DNA from 4 places in the Duganella sp. AC237 genome. Region 3 is predicted to be linked to each of the others. Evidence: riboswitches for the same ligand, from Rfam matches in the RefSeq annotation. Region 3 holds a riboswitch; each other region holds the start of a gene.

Region 1 (4,759 bases), 2.1 Mb from region 3:
CCGTCCCACGTGTTTTCGTGTCTATTTATAGCCGTAGCGGATACCCGCAAACACCTTCGAACCCGGCGTGTTGTAGTACCGCGCCAGGTCGTACTGCTTGTCGCCGATGTTGTTCCAGCGGACCAGCGCCGACCAGTCGCGCGAGAAGGCGTAGGTCGCGTACAGGTTCACCAGCCCGTAGCCGCCCAGGCGGTTGCTGTTGGCCGCGTCGTCATAGCGGTCTCCCGATACTTCCAGCTCCACGCCGGCCTTCAGCGCGCCGATGGCATAGTCGGCGGTCAGGTTGCCGTGTTTTTTCGAGCGGCGCTGCAGGCGCTTGCCGGTCGTCTCATCCTTCGGGTCCTGCAGATCGAGGTTGGCGGCGAGGTTGATCCCGGCCAGCCTGGTGGCGGCCGACAGCGTGATGCCCTCCAGCGTGGCGCGATTGACGTTGTAAGCGCAGCCGCTTGGATAGCCGGCGCGGCCGAACGGGCATGGGTTGATGTTGACGAGCATGTCCGTCAGGCGGTTGCGGTAGTAGCCGGCGCTCAGCGTGTTGACGCCATCGTCGTAACGCAGGCCGATTTCGGCGTTACGGCCTTCTTCCGGTTTGTTGGCGGGATTGCCGTACTCCGGGAAGTACAACTCATTGTAGGTCGGCGCGCGGAAGCTGCTGCCGTAGCTGGCGGTGGCGCGCAATGCCTGTGTGATGTTGTAGCCGTAGCCCAGCGAGCCGGTATTCTGCGAGCCGTAGACCGTGTTGTCGCGGCGGACGCTCGCGCTCAGAAGATTGGCGCCGCGACGGGCGTTGTACGAGGCGGCGAACGAATTGGTGTCGCGCTGGCGGTTCAGCACACCGTTGGAGCCGTTACTCTGTACCTTCTCTTCGCGGTGCTCGTACAGCAGTTGCAGCAGGTCGGCGCCGACACGCACATCGTTTTGCCAGGTGATGAAGCTTTGCTTGGTCTTGATGCGCGCATAGCCGGCGGCGGTGGCGTTGGTGTAGTTTTCGCCTTTGTCCTTGGTCTCCGAGTATTGCAGCAGGCTGTCCCAGACCGGCAGCAGTTGCGCCTTGGCGTAGACGCTGGCGGTGTCGATGACGTTCTTGCTGCGCACGTCGTAGGTGCCGGCACGCAGGGCGTCGTACTGCGAATCGAGTTTGCTATGCAGGAAAAGCGCACCGGCCTCGTAGCCCTTGGCCAGTTGCAGGCTGAATTGACCGGAGACGTTTTCCTTGTCGTAGCCGTCGTCGTCCGGATTGTACGAGGTCAGGCCGGGACGGGAGGTCGAGAAGCCGTCGGACTTTTCCTTGCCGGCGCTGACCGCGTAGCCGAAGCTGTGTTCACCGCCGGTGGCGCCCGATACCGTCACATCGGCTTCGCGCGTGTTGTCGCTGCCATAGCCGGCGAAGGCCGTCACCGCTGGCGCGCCCTTGCCTTTTTTGGTGAAGATCTGGATCACGCCGCCGATCGCGTCGGCGCCGTACAGGGAGCTCAGTGCGCCGTAGACGATCTCGATATGGTCGATCGCGGTCAGCGGAATGGCGCTCCAGTTGGCGGCGCCGGTGGTGGACGAGCCGATACGCACGCCGTCGACCAGCACGATGCTTTGATTGCTGTTGGCGCCACGGATGTAGACGTTGGACGAGCTGCCCGCGCCGCCGTTGCGCGTCACTTCGATGCCGCGCTGGCGTTTGAGCAGGTCGACCACCGAGCCGGCGCCGGCTTCGGCGATTTGTTCGGCCTTGATGGTGACGGTGTCGCTGATGATGTCGGCCAGCGGTTGCGGCGTGCGGGTGGCGGTCACCACGACGGTGTCGGCGGGCGCCTCGTCGGCATGGGCGACGTTGTGCGAGAAGGCGGCGGCCATTGCCAGTGCCAGCGAGGTCAGTGCCGCCGGGCGGGGGGCCAGGCGGGAGAGCGGAAAGGACATGATTTATTTTTCTGTTAGGAGCAACCGGCCTACTTCCCCGTGGGCCAGATTGAACAGAAGCGGAGAGCCGAGAGATGCGCGCGCGCATTCGGTTCGCCCACTTCCACCTGCTTTGGCCGGTATCCGGGCTGGCAAGTTAGACCATCTCACCTTCCCATGCGGAGCACAGTGGTTGTCAGAGCTGGTTTGTCGCGCGCCGCGCGACACTTGCTTACCGTTGCGGGGGCAGCACACGTGGGCCGCCGGGCGGCTTCGTGTTTCCCGTTTAACTGCGCATCCGGACGGACGCGCGGGCACCAAAGCCGGTCATTATACGGCTTTGCGGGGGGCTCCCCTAGTGAAAAATAGTTCACAGTTGGTGGGAGACGACAGGCTTTTTTCGATATGATGGCTGCCGCCAAACAAACCAAGCCCTTTTCATTGTCGCAGGAGCGCGCATGTTCGACCTACGTTCTTCCCAGCCTCCGTCTACGCCCGCGCGCGCGGTGCGGCCGATGGTCAATCCCCGCCCGTTGGTGAGCGTGGTGCCGATTTTCGACGGCCACCAGTGCGTCGTCGTCGATAATTTTTTGGCGGAACCGGAGATCATGGTGGAGTACGCCGCGCTGGAGCACCGGCATTTCGTCGACTCGGCCGGTAACTATTATCCGGGACCGGAGCTGCCGCTAACGGGTCGCATCGTCGCCAGCATGCAGGAAGCGTTCTTGCTGCATGCGCGCACGCCGCTCAAGGCGCGCCGTGTGCTCAGCATACACAGCCGCCTGTCGCTGGTGACGCGTCGTCCGGAGCAGCTGTTGCCGGGCCAGCGCATTCCGCACCGCGACTCCTACGGCCTGGGGCCTATGGAAGGCGTCGGCGCGATGGTGCTGTATCTGTTCAAGGACGAGCGGCTCGGCGGCACCAGCTTTTTCAAGCCCAAGCTTCCGATCGAGGAAATCGACGCCTGGTTGCTTGACTTGAAGCGCATGGACCAGGCGGGGGAGGCGCCGGCCGGCGTCTCCGCGCCGACCTACGCCATCGCCTCCGACGACCATTTCGAGAAAGTGCTGACGGTCGAGCCCAAGTTCAATCGGGCGATTTTCTACAATGGTGGGCTGTTCCACTCCGGGTTTATCACGCGACCGGAGTTGATGGTCGACGATCCGACGGTCGGAAGGCTGACCGTCAACGCCTTTCTCAAACTGCGGATGGCTGCGACTTGAAGGTGACGGCGACGGGCGTCACGCCAGGACAAGTTGGGCGCCGTAGGCGATATGGTGCGGCGTCCGGGCGGCTTGCAGGGCCATCTCCGGCGGCGGCAGGCCGGCGTGGCAGGCGGACAGCAAACGCATGGCGCCCGCGTGGCAGATGACGATGGCCTCGCCGTTGTCGCCCAGCTGGCGCTGGAGGTCGGCGTGGAAAGCTGCGATGCGCGCGGCCATGTGCAATACGCTCTCGCCGCCGCCCGGTTGGTAGTTGACCAGATCCGCAGCCCAGGCGTCGACGTCGGCGCGCGGAATGTCGTCCCAGGCGCGCATCTCCCAGCCGCCGAAGTGCATTTCTACCAGGCGGGCGTCGAAAATCGGCGTGGCCGACAGGCCGGCGGCCAGTCCGGCGCAGCGGCGCAATGGACTGGAATATAGCGGCAAACCGGCCGGCAGTCGCGGCGCCAGCTCGGCGAGGGTGCGCGCCAGTTCCGCCGGCGCGACGTCCAGATCGGTGCTGCCATAGCAGACGCCCGCCGCGAGCAGCGGTTGGGGATGACGAATGAGTATCAGCCGCACGGCTCAGAAAACCTCAAATGGCGCGCTGGTATGCAGCCCGGCGAGCACGCACAGATAGAAGACCACCTCGGTCACTTGCTGTACCGCGCCGAGGCAGTCCCCCGTGTATCCGCCGATGCGGCGAACGAACTTCCGCGCCAGCCAGAAGGTCGCCACCAATGCGAAGGCGCAGCCGCTGATCAGCATTGTCCACGACAGCCAGCCCAGATATATAAGTATCAGCGCAGGCAGCAAAGCCGTGATGGCCGCGATGGCGAATTCCATGGTGCGCATTTTTTGGGCCAGCGGCTTGGCCTTGCCCTCGGCGCGCGCGTAGTCCAGCCGCCAGATCAGCGAGACCGCCATCAGTCGCGACATCGGGTGCGCCACCAGCAGGGCCGCCAATACCCCGAACGGTGGTATTCGGGTCAAGATCGCGCACTTCAGCAGCAGCAGGCAGAAGATCCCGATCGCGCCGTAGGCGCCGATGCGCGAATCCTTCATGATTTCCAGCACGCGTTCCGGCGTCATGCCGCCGCCGAAACCGTCGCACATATCGGCAAAGCCGTCTTCATGGAAGGCGCCGGTGGCGTAAATGCCGGCGGCGGCCGACAGGATGACGGCGATCACTGGAGGGAAGAACTTGAAGGCGACCGCGTAGACCGCTCCGGCGATCAGCGCGACGACCACGCCGACCAGCGGAAAATAGCGCGACGCCTGATTGAGCCAGGCGGGATCGAAGCCCACCCAGCGCGGGATCGGCAGGCGCGTGAAGAACTGCAGCGCGGTGAAGAACAGTCGGAGCTGGTGCACTGGCGCTGCCCTTACTCAGACTTCTCGCTGACCTGGGCCGATTCGAAGGTGGCCATCTGGTTCAGGAAGTTGACCGCCGCGTGCAGCAGCGGCAGCGCCAGCGCGCAGCCGGTGCCTTCGCCCAGCCGCAAGCCGAGATTGAGCAGTGGTTTGGCGTCCAGCGCGGCGAGCATTTGTTGGTGGCCGTTTTCGTCGGAGCAGTGCGCGAAGACGCAGTAATCGAGAATGGCCGGCTGCAGGCGGGCGGCGACCAGCAGCGCGCTGGTGACGATGAAGCCGTCGATCAGCAGCAC
Region 2 (4,759 bases), 2.2 Mb from region 3:
TCAGCACTCCGGTGAAAATAATATTGTTTATATGGTCAGAAAAAAGGAAAAGCGCCCCATGATATCCGAATCCCGGCCGGGCCAGCAGGTAAAATAGCGGATTGTCAGAACGATTTTGAAGGTCAGAGCATGTCGATACAATGGTACCCGGGGCACATGAACGCCGCCAAGAAGAAGGCGGCGGAGCAGATGGAGAACACCGATCTGGTGATCGAGGTGGTCGACGCGCGCCTGCCGGAGGCCAGCACCAATCCGATGGTGGAGGAGCTGCGCAAGTTCCGCCAGCGTCCGTGCCTGAAAATCCTCAACAAGATCGATCTGGCCGATCCCGCCGCCACGGCGGCGTGGGTTCAGTATTACAACGCGCAGGAGGGCGTGACGGCGTTCGCGATGACGACCAAGAAGCCGGCCGACGTCACGCGCGTGCCGGAACTGGCCAAGCAGCTGGCGCCGCACCGTGGCGTGCCGACCAAGCCGCTGCGCATCATGATCATGGGGATCCCCAACGTCGGCAAGTCGACGCTGATGAACGCGCTGCTCAAGCGGAAAGTGGCCAAGGTCGGCGACGAGCCGGCGGTGACCAAGCAGCAGCAAAAGCTTTACCTGGACAAGAACACCATCCTGGTCGACACGCCCGGCATGCTGTGGCCGAAGATCGCGCTGCCCAGCGACGGTTTGATGCTGGCCGCCAGCCACGCCATCGGCTCGAACGCCTTGATCGAGGAGGAGGTGGCGGTGTTCCTGGCCGACGAAATGCTGAAGTACTACCCGCAGCTGCTGGTGGCGCGTTACGGCTTCAAGGACATCGAAACCTTCGACGGCATCGCGGTGGTGGAGGGCGTGGCGGCCAAGCGCGGCTTCCGCCAGAAGGGTGGCGACCTGGATTTCGAGAAGGCGTCGCACACCTTCCTTGGCGACTACCGCAGCGGCACGTTGGGCCGCATCTCGCTGGAGACGCCGGCGTCGCGCAAGGAGCGGCTGGACACTTACGCGGTGGAAGCCGCGGCCAAAGCGGCCGAGAAGGCAGCGATCGCCGAAGCCAAGGCCGCCGAATACGCCAAGGGTAAACGCGGAACGTAATTCCTAACGCTCTACGCGCCGCCGAAGCGGAAACTACTCACCGCCAACGACCCCATAAACGCATCCTCGTGATACGGCACGGATGCCGGCTCGTCCTCGGCCGCCCCCAACGCCACCATCAGCGGCAGCAAATGCTCCTCGCGCGGATGCGCCACGCGCGCGGCCGGCGCCTTCTCCCACTCGACCAACGCCGCCGTGCGCTCCGCCGGCGGCAGCGCCATGGCCGCCCGCAGCCAGCCGTCGAATTGATGCGACGCCGCCGCGCCCTGCGCGTTGAACGCCCGCAGATTGTGGTAACTCAGCCCGCTGCCGATGATCAGCACTCCCTCCTTGCGCAATGGCGCCAGCAGACGTCCCACCTCCAGGTGCGTCTTCGGATCGAGTCCGTGCTTGAGCGACAGCTGCACGATCGGCACGTCGGCGTCCGGATACACCGGATACATGGCGCTGAAGGTGCCGTGGTCGAATCCGCGCTGCCCGTCCAGTTGCGCCGGATGGCCGCCCGCGTCGAGCAGTTGTTTGACCTGCGCCGCCAGTTCCGGCGCGCCCGGGGCGCTGTACTGCACCTCGTAGGTGTGCGGCGGGAAGCCGCCGTAGTCGTACAACATCGGCGGCTTGGCCGACGAGGACAGCATGAAGTCGCGGCCTTCCCAGTGCGAGGTAACGACCAGCACCGCTTTCGGTGTGACGCCCAGCTGGCGCGGGATATCGCGCAGCGAAGCGTCCAGCTTTGCGTACAGGTGGCCGACGGTGTCCATCATGAAGGGCCACGGGCCGCCGCCGTGGGACAGGAAGTAGGTGGGAAGGGTTTGGGTGGTGCTCATGGCATTGCTCCGGTATCGTTGTTATATCTACTATGGGGATGTAATGCCCGGCAATCAATGCATGAAATGTAGATAGGTCCTATCGAAATGCTGAATGATGCCGGACCCGGCCCCTGTCGGGGCGCGGCGGTGTTGGCAGGCGTATAATGCCGGGGTTCTGGTGCCTGCGCATGTGTTCACGTGCGCGGTTAAACGGGAAACACAGGGCCGCTTCCGCATTCCGCGAACCGGCCAAGGTGTGCTGCCCCCGCAACGGTAACGCCCGCGCTTTGTCGAGAGTCGCTCCGACCGCGCCGGCCAGCCCGGATATCGGCCAGACCAGGGGGAGCGCGCGCCGTCGACCGGTGCGCGGCTTCCGTACACTTCCGACTTGCGGGGACGCAGGCGCGGATGTCTCTTTTGAAAACGATTTACCATGAATTCCTTCGCGTTTGTTCCGCCTTCGGCGCCACGTTTGCTGGCTGCCGCCGTTTCCCTTTGCTTTACCGCCGCCGCTATCGTGCCGGCCACCGCCATCGCGCAAGACGCGGTCGGCGCGCAGGTCGCCCAGGTGCTGGCGCCGGTCGTCATCACCGGTTCGCGCTTCGACGCCGATCCGGCGCTGGCCCCGATCGGCGCCACGGTGATCTCTGCCGAGGATATCCGCCGCGCCGGCGTCAGCGACGTCAATTCGGCGATCCGCAAAATCGGCGGCGTCTACGGCCGTCAAAGCCTGAACGGCAGCCCGGACTTCGATCTCGACCTGCGCGGCTTCGGCACCAACAGCAGCCAGAATCTGGTGATCGTTCTCGATGGCGTGCGCCTGTCGGAAAATGAGTTGAGCACCGCGATTCTGTCGACCATTCCGGTCGATACCGTGGACCGCATCGAAATCACACGCGGCGGCGCCAGCGTGTTGTACGGCGACGGCGCCACCGGTGGCGTTATCAATATCGTCACCAAGAATCCGGGCAAGAACACCCGCCGTGGCAGCGTGTTTGTCGAGGGTGGCCGCTTCAACGCCGGCGAGGCCCGCGTGTCGGCGGCGCAGGCGTGGGAAGGCTTCGCGGCCGATGCGACCCTGGGCCACCAGCGCACCGACAACTACCGCGACAACAACGAATTCAAACAGACGCAGTTCAGCGGCGGCGCGCAGTGGTTCAACGATGTCGGGCGCGTGGGCTTCCGTTATGAAGGCGCGCGCCAGGACATGCGTTTGCCGGGATCGCTGACGGAGGCGCAATACATGGCCAATCCGCGCCAGGACAGTTCACCCGACGATCACGGCTCGCTTGACAGCGACCGCTTCACCATTTTCAGTCAGTACCGGGTGGCCGACTACGATCTGGCGGCCGATCTGTCCTACCGCAAGAAGACCGTCGACACGACCTATTTCTTCGGCGGTTTCCCCTCGCCCAGCACCTACGACAGCAAGCAGATTCAGTTCTCGCCGCGCGTGCGTCGCCTGGGCCAGATTGGCGGCATGCTCAATGAAGTGGTGGCCGGTATCGACCTGACCAAGTGGGAGCGCACCACCGAGGCGTCGTTCTCGGCGGCGGACGCGAACCAAAAATCGAAAGCGATCTACGTGCGAGACGAGTTGCGATTCGACGCAGCCCACCAGGGCCGCGTCTCGGCCGGCGTGCGGCGCGAGGTCTTCGACAAGGACTTCAGTGACCCGAAAGGTTTCGCCACCACTGGCTATGACGTCGCGCAGGGGCTGAACGCGTGGGAGCTGCAAGCGAGCTATATGCCGCTGAATGGTTTGACGGTATTCGGCAAGGCGGGACTAAGCTACCGCGTCGCCAATTCGGACGAAAACGCGGCCACGCGGGTGATCAATGCCGCGCTGCTGCCGCAGAAGTCGCACGATCTGGAGTTCGGTGCCAGCTTCGCCAACGCCGTGCACAAAGTGACGGCGCGCGTGTTCCGCCATAACCTGAGCAACGAGATCTTCTACGATCCAACCAACTTCGCCAACATCAACCTCGACCCGACCAAACGCCGCGGCGTCGAACTCGATGCGGAGCAACGCATCGCCACCGACTGGACCGTCAGCGCGCATTACCAGCATGTCGATGCCAAGTTCCGCGAAGGCGCCAACAGCGGCAAGCAAATGGTGCTGGTGCCGGAGAATACGCTGAGCGCGCGCCTGAGCTGGACCCCGGCCGATGGTCAGTCCGCCGACATCGGCACGCAGTGGGTCGACAGCCAGCGCTACGGCTCGGACTTCGACAACAGCTGCGCAGGAAAAATTCCCGGCTTCGCCACCGTCGACGCCCGCTATGCCCGCAAGATCGGCCAGTGGGAGTTCGCGGTGTCCGGCCTCAACCTGACGGACAAGCAGTACTACTCGCAAGCGTTTTCCTGCAAGGCCGGCATCTATGCGGCCGACGGCCGCCAGCTCAAGCTGTCGGCGCGCTACGAGTTTTAAGCGGGTTTTAATCGCCGATCAGGCGCGAACAGCCACCTCGCGCCTGAAAAGTGGTAATCTCCGCTCGTGGCGTGGTTGGACGTGTCACCCGCCGCGCAAAGATGCGCTTTAATTTGGAACGGGTACGAAAATGAAAGAAATCAGCGACGAACGCAAGGCCGCCGAAGGCAAGGTGATGCACCTCTATAAAGAGTCATCACCGGCCATCGAGACGCTGTTCGAGTGGGCGTATATCAACCATGTCGCCTGGAGCCTGGTGGTGGTGTTGGCGGGCTTGGTCTTCTGGCTGGTGGTCGCCTTGGCCAACGCGGAAAACCAGCGCTATGCGCTGATGACCAAAAAGTGCGAAGATCCGATGTTCAAGGGCGAGATCGACAAAAAGTGCCTGCGCAGCGTCGATTCGCGCGACCATTGGTGGCAGCACGTGGCCTACGCGCTGAAA
Region 3 (4,759 bases):
GTCGATCTGGGCCATGATGGCCTCGCCCCTGATCCTGGGCAACGACCTGCGTTCCATGTCGGAGTCGACCCGCCGCATCCTGACCAACCCCGGCGTGATCGCGGTGAGCCAGGACAAGCTGGGTATTCAAGCGCTGCGCGTATTGGCCGACGGTCCGCTGGAGGTCTATGCCAAGCCGCTCGACGGTGGCGAATGGGCACTGATGTTCCTGAACCGTTCCAACCAGGCGGCCGACGTTCACCATGACTGGAAGAAGCAAGTGCTGACCGATGACCTGAGCAAGCGGTCGGTCGATTTCAAGCAGAACGTCTACCGCTGGTCCGACCTGTGGAGCAAAAAGACGGGCGACACCAGCGGCACGCTGCGAGCGAGGCTGGCGCCGCACAGCGTGCTGATGTTGCGCCTGGGCGGCCCTGCGAAACCATAGGAAACGCGCTGCGGCGCCGCTTTAGAAGCGCCAGGCCAGCCCGGCCCGTAACGTGCGCATCTCGCCGGGATGGGTGTGGATGTCGGCCACCGGCGCCGCCTCGCCCGGCAGTTGCGACGCGTAATAGTAATCGATGTCGCTGACGCGTCGATCCAGCAGGTTCAGCACCTCGATGGTGACCTTGAGGTTCGGCGCCAGCTTGTAGCCGAGCTTCATGTTGACCAAGGTCGACGACGGCGACCGCACCGTGTTGTCCTCGCTCAGCGCGCGCGGTCCGAAGTAGCGCAGCCGCACCCCACCCGACCATGGCCCCGATTCCCCCGACACGCCGGCCGAGGCGGTGCGGCTGATCGAACCCGGAATGAAATCGCCGGCCGGATCGCTGTCGCGGAAGCGAGCGCGCGACCAGGCCAGGTTGGCGTCGACAATCCAGTCCTTTGCTGGCGAATAGAAATTGGCCAATTCCACGCCGTGGCGCCGGCTCGGGCGCCCGGCCTCGGTGGTGCCGGCGTCGCCGATGAAGATCAGTTCGGAATCGAGGTCGAGCCGCCAGGCGGCGATGGTCGTCTGCAGGCCGGGAACCAGGCCGACCAGGCGCAGTCCCGCCTCCTTGCCGGTGGCCTTGACCAGCGGCGTGGCGCGCTCGATCGCGGCGCCATCGGCATCGACCGCCAGGCCGGTCTTGGGATCGACGGTCCCGGTGACGCCGCGCGCGTCGTTGCTATGGAAGCCGCGTCCCCAGTTCAGGTACACCTCGGCGTTCTTGCCGGGCGTGAAAACGGCGGTGAATTTGGGACTGGTGATGGAGGCGTCGACCTTGCCCGAGTTGGCGCCGGTATCGCTGTCCACATCGAACGCATAGCGGTCCGACCGCACGCCGGCCACGGTGCGCAGCCAGGGCGTCCAGACGACGCTGCTCGACAGGTAGACGGCGGCGGCGCGCTCCCTGACCTCGTCCTCGCGCACCGTCGACAGGCGCCGGCGCGCTTCGCTCAGATACAAGCCGACCGGCGACAAGCGGTCCTGGCGCAGTTGCACGCCCACCGAAGTCTCGGCAGCGAAGGGGCCGAGCTTGTGCTGCCAGGCGCGTTCCGCGTTCAGGCCAAGGATCTGGCGGCTCTCGGCCTGGTGAAACTGATCGCCATGTTCCGGATCGTCAAGCACATAGGTGAAATTGCTGAACAGGTCCAGGCGCGATTTGACCACGTAGGCGCCGACTTTGCCATAGCCGTCGGCGTATTGGCGCGTCCACTCGGCGGATGCGCTGTAACGCGACGTTTCGCCACCGTCGCTGGGATCGAGCGCGCCGTAGCGGCCGATCAAGCCGCTGTCGAGCGCGCGTTGCGGCACCTGGTCGGTCGAATTCCATGACGAGTGCATGCCCATCGCGGTCAGCCTCAGGTCGTCGTCGCCGCTGCGCAGACTATATGACAGCACGCCGTTCACGCGCTTGTAGTCTTCGGGCGTGTCCCACGGGCCATCCTGGCCCGCGCGCTCGATCGCGTACAGCAGCGTGCCGGCCGCAAGCGGCGTCGAATTGGCCACCAGCATGCGCGCAAAGCGGTTCTGGCCCGCCTCCACGCTGAGCAATCCCTGCTGCATCTGCCGCACGTAGTCGAAGGCGGCCGCGCCGGCGGCCGAAAAATCGCCCTCCTCCGCGTAGTAGGTGCCCTTCTTGTACTGGATGGTGGCCACCAGTTCCGGGATCAGGAAATTGAGGTCCGAATAGCCCTGGCCGTGCGCGTTGGTCGGCAGGTTCACCGGCATGCCCATCACCGTGGTACGGAAGTCGGTGCCGTGATCGAGATTGAAGCCGCGCGCGAAATACTGGTTGGCCTTGCCGTCGCCGGCGTGCTGGGTCACGATCAGGCCGGGCACCGCTTCGAGCAGCTCGCCGGTGCGCAGCAGCGGGCGGTTTTCCAGCTGCTTGGCGGTCACCGTGCCCTGGTTGGCGGAATCGGCCACGCCGAGGGGAATCAGGCTGGCCGAGACCTGCACCTGTTGCACGGGCGGGCTGTCGGCGGCGGGGGTGTTGTCGTTGCCGTTGCCGTTGTTGTTGGCGAAGGCGGGCAAGGCCGTCAGCAGCATCGCTGGAAGCAGGCGCAGGCGTGGCAGGCTGCGGGGGATGGCGTGGTGGTTCATGGGACTTTCGATTGCGACCGGCTGGCGGTCTTTTTTATACGGCGCATTCCTCGTGCACCGAGAAAAAAAGAAGCAGTCGCGAACAGGGGCGGAGGACGGAGACTGTTGAGGCGTGAGCCGGGTTCCGTCGACCACAAATACGACAGGTCCCGGTCGCTTGCTTCCATCTGTCCTGGCCGGTATCCGGGCTAACAGGACCAATCACCCCGCCTTCCCATGCCGAACGCACAGTGGACTGTTGAGCTGACCGGCCGGCGCTGTCGCAATGACATGCCGGCGCCTGTTTTACCGTTGCGGGGACAGCACACGTTTGCCGCCGGCCTCCCGACGCGTGTTTCCCGTTTAACTGCGGCCAAGACATGGCCGCGAGCACCAAAACGGCGCCATCATACCCCGGCCATGACAACCAGGCAACTCTCGACATCGTTCAACCTGCCGAGAAATCCAAATGCAACCATCTTGCAACTACAGGACAACAGTGCAATAATCTAAAGTAACCAACAATCGAAATCAAGGAGCATGATGATCACCCTCCCCCGAAACCGACGTCACTGGTTGCGCGATGTCGCCGGCCTGGCCCTTGGCGGTGTCGGCCTCGCCGCCGCACCGCGCGGCGCCGCTGCAACCGAAGCCTCCGGGAAATGGGAGAGCCTGGCCGCGCATTACGATGTGGCGCCCGATTTCATCAATCTCGAGAACGCCTACTACGGCATCATGCCGACGCCGGTGGCCGAGGACTTCAAGCGCAACATCGACACCCTGAACCGTCAGAACTCGCGCTATCTGCGCAGCCAGTTCGACCGCGACGGAATCGAAGCCATCCGCGCCAGCCTGGCCGCGCATGCCGGCGTCGCCACCGGTGAAATCGCCATCACCCGGGGCGCCAGCGAGTCGCTGCAAAACCTGATCGCCAACTACCGGCCGCTGAAGGCCGGCGACACCGTCATGGTCGGCAACCTCGACTACGACACCATGATCGACGCGATGAACGACCTGGCGCGCCGTCGCGGCGCCAATGTCGCGACGGTGCGCATTCCCGAACCGGCTACGCGCCAGGCGGTAATCGACACTTACGAACAGGCGTTGCGGCAGCATCCGCGCACCCGCCTGCTGCTGCTGACGCACATCAGCCACCGCACCGGACTGGTGATACCGGTGGCCGAGATCGTCGCACTGGCCAAGCGCCGCAACGTCGACGTCATCGTCGACATCGCGCAGTCCTGGGGCCAGCTCGATTTCCGCATCCCGGACCTCGGCGCCGATTTCGTCGGCGCCAACCTGCACAAATGGATAGGGGCGCCGCTGGGGCTGGGTTTCCTGTACATCCGCGAATCGCGCCTGCAAGACATCGATATCCAGCTGGGCAACAGCAGCTACCCGGCCACCGACATCCGCGCGCGCGTCCATTCCGGCACCGTCAACGCCGCCAGCGTCATGACCATTCCCGCCGCGCTGAAATACCACGGCCAGATTCCGCTGGCCGAGCGCAGCGCCCGGCTGCGCGAACTGCGCGACTACTGGGTGCGGCGCGTGCTGGACGCGCCGGGCGTGCAGATCCTCACTCCCGAGGAGCCCGGCATGTACGGCGCGGTCACCTCCTTCCGCCTGCGCGGCAAGACCAGTTTCGAGGACAACGTGGCGCTGGCCAAACGGCTGATGGACGAGCATGGCATTTTCACCGTCGCGCGCAGCGGCCCGGTGGGCGGCGCCTGCATCCGCGTGACGCCGGCCTTCTTCACCCGCACGTCGGACCTGGACCGGCTGGTGGCCGCCATCCGCGCGCTTGCCGCCAAGGCGTAAGCGCTCGCGGCCGGCGGCTCGCCGCGCGCCGTCCGCCCGCGCTCGCGCTCAGTGCGACACCGAACGGCTCCAGCGGTCGCCCGGTTGCTTCCAGTACCTCGCGGCCACGTAGCCCCACGGCATGGCGATCGGGATGATGACGACCAGTCCGACCGCGAACAGGTTTTCCAGCATTGACTGGTCCAGCGGGCCGGCGCGCCACGCCGGCAGCGCGACCACCAGCAGCCAGATGGTTTTCCAGGTCAGTTCCCACAACAACACAGGAAGCATTTGCAGCGGATAACGGATGCCCAGCGCGCACAGCAAGCCGAACGCCGCCAGCATGCAGTTGACGAAGCCTTGCGCCACGCCCCATGGCTGCGCGTGATGGATCACGCCGGGCCAGATCAC
Region 4 (4,759 bases), 1.2 Mb from region 3:
CTGGTGTTGCTCGGTAAATGGCTGGAGGCGCGCGCCAAGCGGCAGACCACGTCGGCGATCCGCGCGCTGCAGGTGCTGCGGCCGGAATCGGCGCGTGTGCGGCGCGGCGACCAGGATGTCGATGTGCCGATCGCGCAGGTGCTCCCCGGCGAGATGGTGGTGGTGCGGCCGGGCGAACGCATCGCCGTCGACGGCGTGGTGGTCGAAGGCGCCAGCCACGTGGACGAAGCGCTGATCACCGGCGAGAGCCTGCCGGTGGCGCGCCACGCCGGCGAGCACGTGACCGGGGGCGCGATCAACGGCGAGGGCATGCTGCTGGTGCGCGTGACGGCGGTCGGCGCCGAAAGCACCCTGGCGCGCATTATCCGCCTGGTGGAGGACGCGCAGGCGGCCAAGGCGCCGGTGCAGCATCTGGTGGACCGCGTCAGCGCGGTGTTCGTGCCGGTGGTGCTGGTACTGGCGCTGTTGACGTTGGTGGGCTGGTGGCTGGCGTCCGGCGATGGCGAGATTGCCATCATCAACGCGGTGGCGGTGCTGGTGATCGCCTGTCCGTGCGCGCTGGGACTGGCCACGCCCGCCGCCATCATGGCCGGCACCGGCGTGGCCGCGCGCCACGGCATCCTGATCAAGGATGCGGAGGCGCTGGAGCTGGCGCACCGCATCACCACCGTGGCCTTCGATAAAACCGGCACGCTGACCGAAGGCAAACCGTCGCTGGCGGCGTGCGAGCCGGCGCCTGGCGCCATCGATAATGCGCGGCTGCTGCAGCTGGCGGCGGCGGTGCAACGGGGCAGCGAACACGCGCTGGCCCGCGCGGTGCAGCAAGCCGCCGAGGGAGCATCGGCCGATGCGATGACCGCCGCCGACATCAGCGCCTTGCCCGGACGCGGCGTCGCCGCGACGGTCGACGGCATGCGGCTGATCCTCGGCAGCACGCGCCTGATGGAGGAGCAGGGCGTCACGCTCGCCGCGCTGGCGGCGCGCGCCGCCGAACTGGAACAGCAAGGATTGACCGTCTCGTGGCTTGCCGCGCAGTCGCCGCAGCCGGCCCGCTTACTGGGTTTGCTGGCTTTCGGCGACCGTATCAAGCCGCAGGCCCGCGCCGCGATCGACGCGCTGCACGCGTTGAATATCGAGACCGTGCTGCTCACCGGGGACAACCAGGGCAGCGCCGATCACGTGGGCGCGACGCTCGGCATCCAGCGCGTGATCGCCAACATGCTGCCGGCCGATAAAGCGGCCGCCATCGGCGCCATGAAGGGGCAGGACAAGTGCATCGCGATGGTCGGCGACGGCATCAACGACGCGCCGGCGCTGGCCGCCGCCGATGTCGGCATCGCCATGTCCAGCGGCACCGACGTCGCCATGCATGCCGCCGGCATCACGCTGATGCGCGGCGATCCGGCGCTGGTGGCGGCCGCCATCTCGATCTCCCGCCGTAGCTACGGCAAGATCCGCCAGAATCTATTCTGGGCGTTTATCTATAACCTGGTCGGCATTCCGCTGGCCGCCTTCGGCCTGCTCAACCCGATGGTTGCCGGCGCCGCGATGGCGCTCAGCTCCGTGAGCGTGATCAGCAACGCGCTGCTGCTGCGCCGCTGGAAGCCGCAGGCGCAACCGGCTGATGAAGGAGGGAAGGTATGAATATCGGACAAGCGGCGAGCGCCACCGGCGTCTCGGCCAAGATGATCCGCTACTACGAAAGCATCGCGCTGATTCCGCCGGGGCGGCGCAGCGAATCGGGCTACCGCATCTATGGCGAGAACGACCTGCACGCGCTGCGCTTCGTCAAGCGCGCTCGCACGCTGGGCTTCTCGCTCGACCAGATCCGCGACCTGCTGTCGCTGTGGCAGAACAAGGAACGCGCCAGCGCCGACGTGAAAAGAATCGCCCTCGGACACGTCGATGAGCTTAACCAGCGCATCGCCGAACTGACCGAAATGCGCGACACGCTGCAAACCCTGGCGCGCTGTTGCAAGGGCAATGACCGGCCCGATTGTCCGATTCTCCAAAGCCTCGCCGATCCGAAATAGCCTGGGCATCCCGGCGTATCTGTCCGGCCGTCCCGGAACCACGTATAATCGCCACGTTTTGGTGCCCGCGCGTCCGTCTGGATGCGCAGTTAAACGGGAAACATGGCGCTGGCCCAGCCAGCCAACATGTGCTGCCCCCGCAACGGTAAACAAGCGTCGTCGCCGACGACTATCCGCCTCGCTACACCACTGTGCTTTTGCATGGGAAGGTCAGGTGGATTTGCTTGCGAGCCCGGATACCGGCCAAAGAGGTGGAAGCGCCCCGGCGCTTCCTTTCAATCCGCTCACGGGGAGGTGAGTGGCTTGTTTCTGTCGCTGGATCATTCAATGCCTAACCTGCCTGCCGACGCGGTCATCCGCTCGATCGAGACGCTGCTGTACTCCATTTCCAACGTGCTGTATCTGCCCGTGCTGGCGGGGATCGCCGCGCTGACCTTGTACATGCTGGTGTGCTTCGGCACCTTCGGCGCGGAATGGATCGAGCGCCGGCGCGGCGTGCGCATGCTGGTGGCGACCGCCCGCCACGACATGGCGGCCGTGCTGACCGCGCAAGAGGGCGAGCCGGGACTCGATGCGCGGCTCGAGCGCGTGGTGCAGCGCGCCGACGCCGCCGGCGTGCGCCGCCTGGACGGCGTGCGTTTCGTGGTGCGGGTCGGCCCGGCGCTCGGTCTGATGGGCACCCTGATCCCGATGGGTATTTCACTGGCAGGTCTGGCGCAGGGCAATTTGCCGAAGATGGCCGAATCGATGACCACCGCCTTCACCGCCACCGTGGTCGGCCTGGCGTGCAGCGTATGCGCCTATGTTCTGAGCCTGGTGCGCGAGCATTGGCTGCGCAGCGACCTGACCGACATCGCCTACGCCGCCGAAACCATGCTGGCGACGCACGCGAACAAACCGCACCTGATGCGCGTGGAGGCCTGATATGGCGATGCGATTTATGAACCGCCACCGCTACAGCCGCATCGGCGAGCACACCGAGGACCCGCTGGCCGGCGTCGCCAACCTGTTCGACGCCAGCATCGTCTTCATCGTCGCCATGATGCTGGCGCTGTTCTCGGCCTGGAACATGATGGACCTGCTGGACCCCAATTCCGAAGTCACCATCGCCAAGAAGAGCGCGGACGGCCGCGTCGAGGTGCTGACCAAGAAGGGCGCCGAGATCACAGTGAGCCGCGTCAGCGACAAGCCGTTGTCCGGTTCCGGCAAACGCCTGGGCACCGCTTACCAGCTGCCGGACGGGAAGGTAGTATATGTTCCGGAATAAGCGTTTTGGGACACTGGAAGTTGTTTTACTGCTGCTGATCTCCTTCTTCATCGTCGGCTACGTGCATTCGGCGCAGGCGCCGCGCACGCTGGCGCTGATGCTCGGTGACGTCGAGTCGCGGCCGGCGGTGCTGGCGGTGCGCGGTCTGCAGGCGGAGCTCAAGGAGCTCAATGTCGTCATCCGTATCATTCCCAACAACGGCATGACGCAGGCCGACCGCAATGCGCTGGCCAGCGCCGATGTCGCGATCGTCAACGCCAAGGGCAGGCTGGCGATGGCGGGACTCAAGGATGAATTGCAGGCGCTGAGGAAGTCGCGCCATCCGGTTTTCGCCGTCGGCGGCGCCATCGACGACAGCATCCGCGAGATGGGCGTCCAGGACGACAAGACCATCCAGCAGTATCACAGCGAGGGCGGCATCGAGAACATGGGCAACCTGCTGCGCTATATCTTGCGCCAGCATTTCGGCGCGACGCTGGCCGTGGCGCCGGTGCACGCGATGCCGGACGTCGGCCTGTACGACGTTGCGGCCAACCGCACCTACAGCAGCTATGAGCACTATTTACAGGGCTATGCCAACTACAAGACCGGCGCGCCGTGGATCGCGGTGCCGTTCTATCGCGCCAGCCTGGTGGCGGGGCAAACCTTGCCACTGGCGGCCATCGTCGCCCGGCTCGAAGCGAGTGGCTACAACGTGCTGCCGGTGTTCGGCTATCCGTACGACGTGCCGCTGCGCTTCCTGCTCGATGAAAACGGCAAGAGCCGCGTGGAGCTGATCGTCGCGCTGGGAATGAAGGTCGGCGGCACCGCCAACACGGGCGCGCTGCTCGACAAGATCGGCGTCCCGGCAATCAACGCCATCACCTTGAGCCAGCACACGGCGGCGCAATGGCGCGAATCGAAGATCGGCCTCGATATCATCGAACGCACCTGGCAGTTGGCCGGCGCCGAGATGGCCGGACTGATACAGCCGACGGTGGTCGCCAGCCGTGAGCGCATCAGCGATGCGCAGACCGGCCTGGCCTACGTCGAGGAGACGCCGATCCCGGAACGGATCGAACGCCTGAACGAGCGCGCGGCCGCCTGGCTGGCCTTGCGCCAAAAGGCCAACGGCGACAAGCGCATCGCCATGATCTACTTTAACTACCCGCACGGTTCCGAGACCATCGGTGCGGCGTATCTGAACGTGCTGCCGGAGAGTCTGTGGCAGATCGTCCAGCGCCTGAAACGCGACGGCTATCAAATGGGTGATGCGCTGCCGGCCGGCGAGGGCGAGCTGCAAGGAGAGATCCAGCAGTGGGGCAATTACCCCGGCAAGTCCAAAGGCGACTACATGACGGGCCTGAAGCATCTGGCCGAGAGCGGCCAGGCGCTGCTGGTGCCGCTGTCAGACTACCAGGCATGGTTCGCCAAAATGCCGCAAACGCTGCGCGATTCCATCCTGGCGTCATGGGGCAAG

What was found. Region 3 has a riboswitch for cobalamin ahead of AC0IYS_RS17790 (TonB-dependent receptor). Riboswitches for the same ligand answer to the same signal wherever they lie in the genome.
Region 1: another riboswitch for cobalamin. It lies ahead of AC0IYS_RS27265 (TonB-dependent receptor domain-containing protein); the one in region 3 lies ahead of AC0IYS_RS17790 (TonB-dependent receptor).
Region 2: another riboswitch for cobalamin. It lies ahead of AC0IYS_RS08570 (TonB-dependent receptor); the one in region 3 lies ahead of AC0IYS_RS17790 (TonB-dependent receptor).
Region 4: another riboswitch for cobalamin. It lies ahead of AC0IYS_RS23025 (MotA/TolQ/ExbB proton channel family protein); the one in region 3 lies ahead of AC0IYS_RS17790 (TonB-dependent receptor).

Annotation. Positions count from the first base shown of each region.
Region 1 is NZ_CEEDEW010000003.1:6,150,085-6,154,843, reverse strand. It holds gene AC0IYS_RS27265 (TonB-dependent receptor domain-containing protein) at 22-1,911, opposite strand; cobalamin riboswitch at 2,009-2,227, opposite strand; gene AC0IYS_RS27260 (DUF6445 family protein) at 2,349-3,113, shown strand; gene AC0IYS_RS27255 (histidine phosphatase family protein) at 3,132-3,674, opposite strand; gene AC0IYS_RS27250 (adenosylcobinamide-GDP ribazoletransferase) at 3,678-4,466, opposite strand; gene cobT (nicotinate-nucleotide--dimethylbenzimidazole phosphoribosyltransferase) at 4,478-4,759, opposite strand, start outside.
Region 2 is NZ_CEEDEW010000003.1:1,839,128-1,843,886, forward strand. It holds gene ylqF (ribosome biogenesis GTPase YlqF) at 130-1,080, shown strand; gene AC0IYS_RS08565 (DODA-type extradiol aromatic ring-opening family dioxygenase) at 1,092-1,904, opposite strand; cobalamin riboswitch at 2,046-2,236, shown strand; gene AC0IYS_RS08570 (TonB-dependent receptor) at 2,320-4,317, shown strand; gene AC0IYS_RS08575 (hypothetical protein) at 4,448-4,759, shown strand, end outside.
Region 3 is NZ_CEEDEW010000003.1:4,033,101-4,037,859, forward strand. It holds gene AC0IYS_RS17785 (glycoside hydrolase family 27 protein) at 1-427, shown strand, start outside; gene AC0IYS_RS17790 (TonB-dependent receptor) at 449-2,569, opposite strand; cobalamin riboswitch at 2,727-2,961, opposite strand; gene AC0IYS_RS17795 (aminotransferase class V-fold PLP-dependent enzyme) at 3,092-4,369, shown strand; gene AC0IYS_RS17800 (hypothetical protein) at 4,418-4,759, opposite strand, start outside.
Region 4 is NZ_CEEDEW010000003.1:5,187,007-5,191,765, reverse strand. It holds gene AC0IYS_RS23035 (heavy metal translocating P-type ATPase) at 1-1,644, shown strand, start outside; gene cueR (Cu(I)-responsive transcriptional regulator) at 1,641-2,033, shown strand; cobalamin riboswitch at 2,077-2,295, shown strand; gene AC0IYS_RS23025 (MotA/TolQ/ExbB proton channel family protein) at 2,361-2,957, shown strand; gene AC0IYS_RS23020 (DUF2149 domain-containing protein) at 2,959-3,300, shown strand; gene AC0IYS_RS23015 (cobaltochelatase subunit CobN) at 3,287-4,759, shown strand, end outside.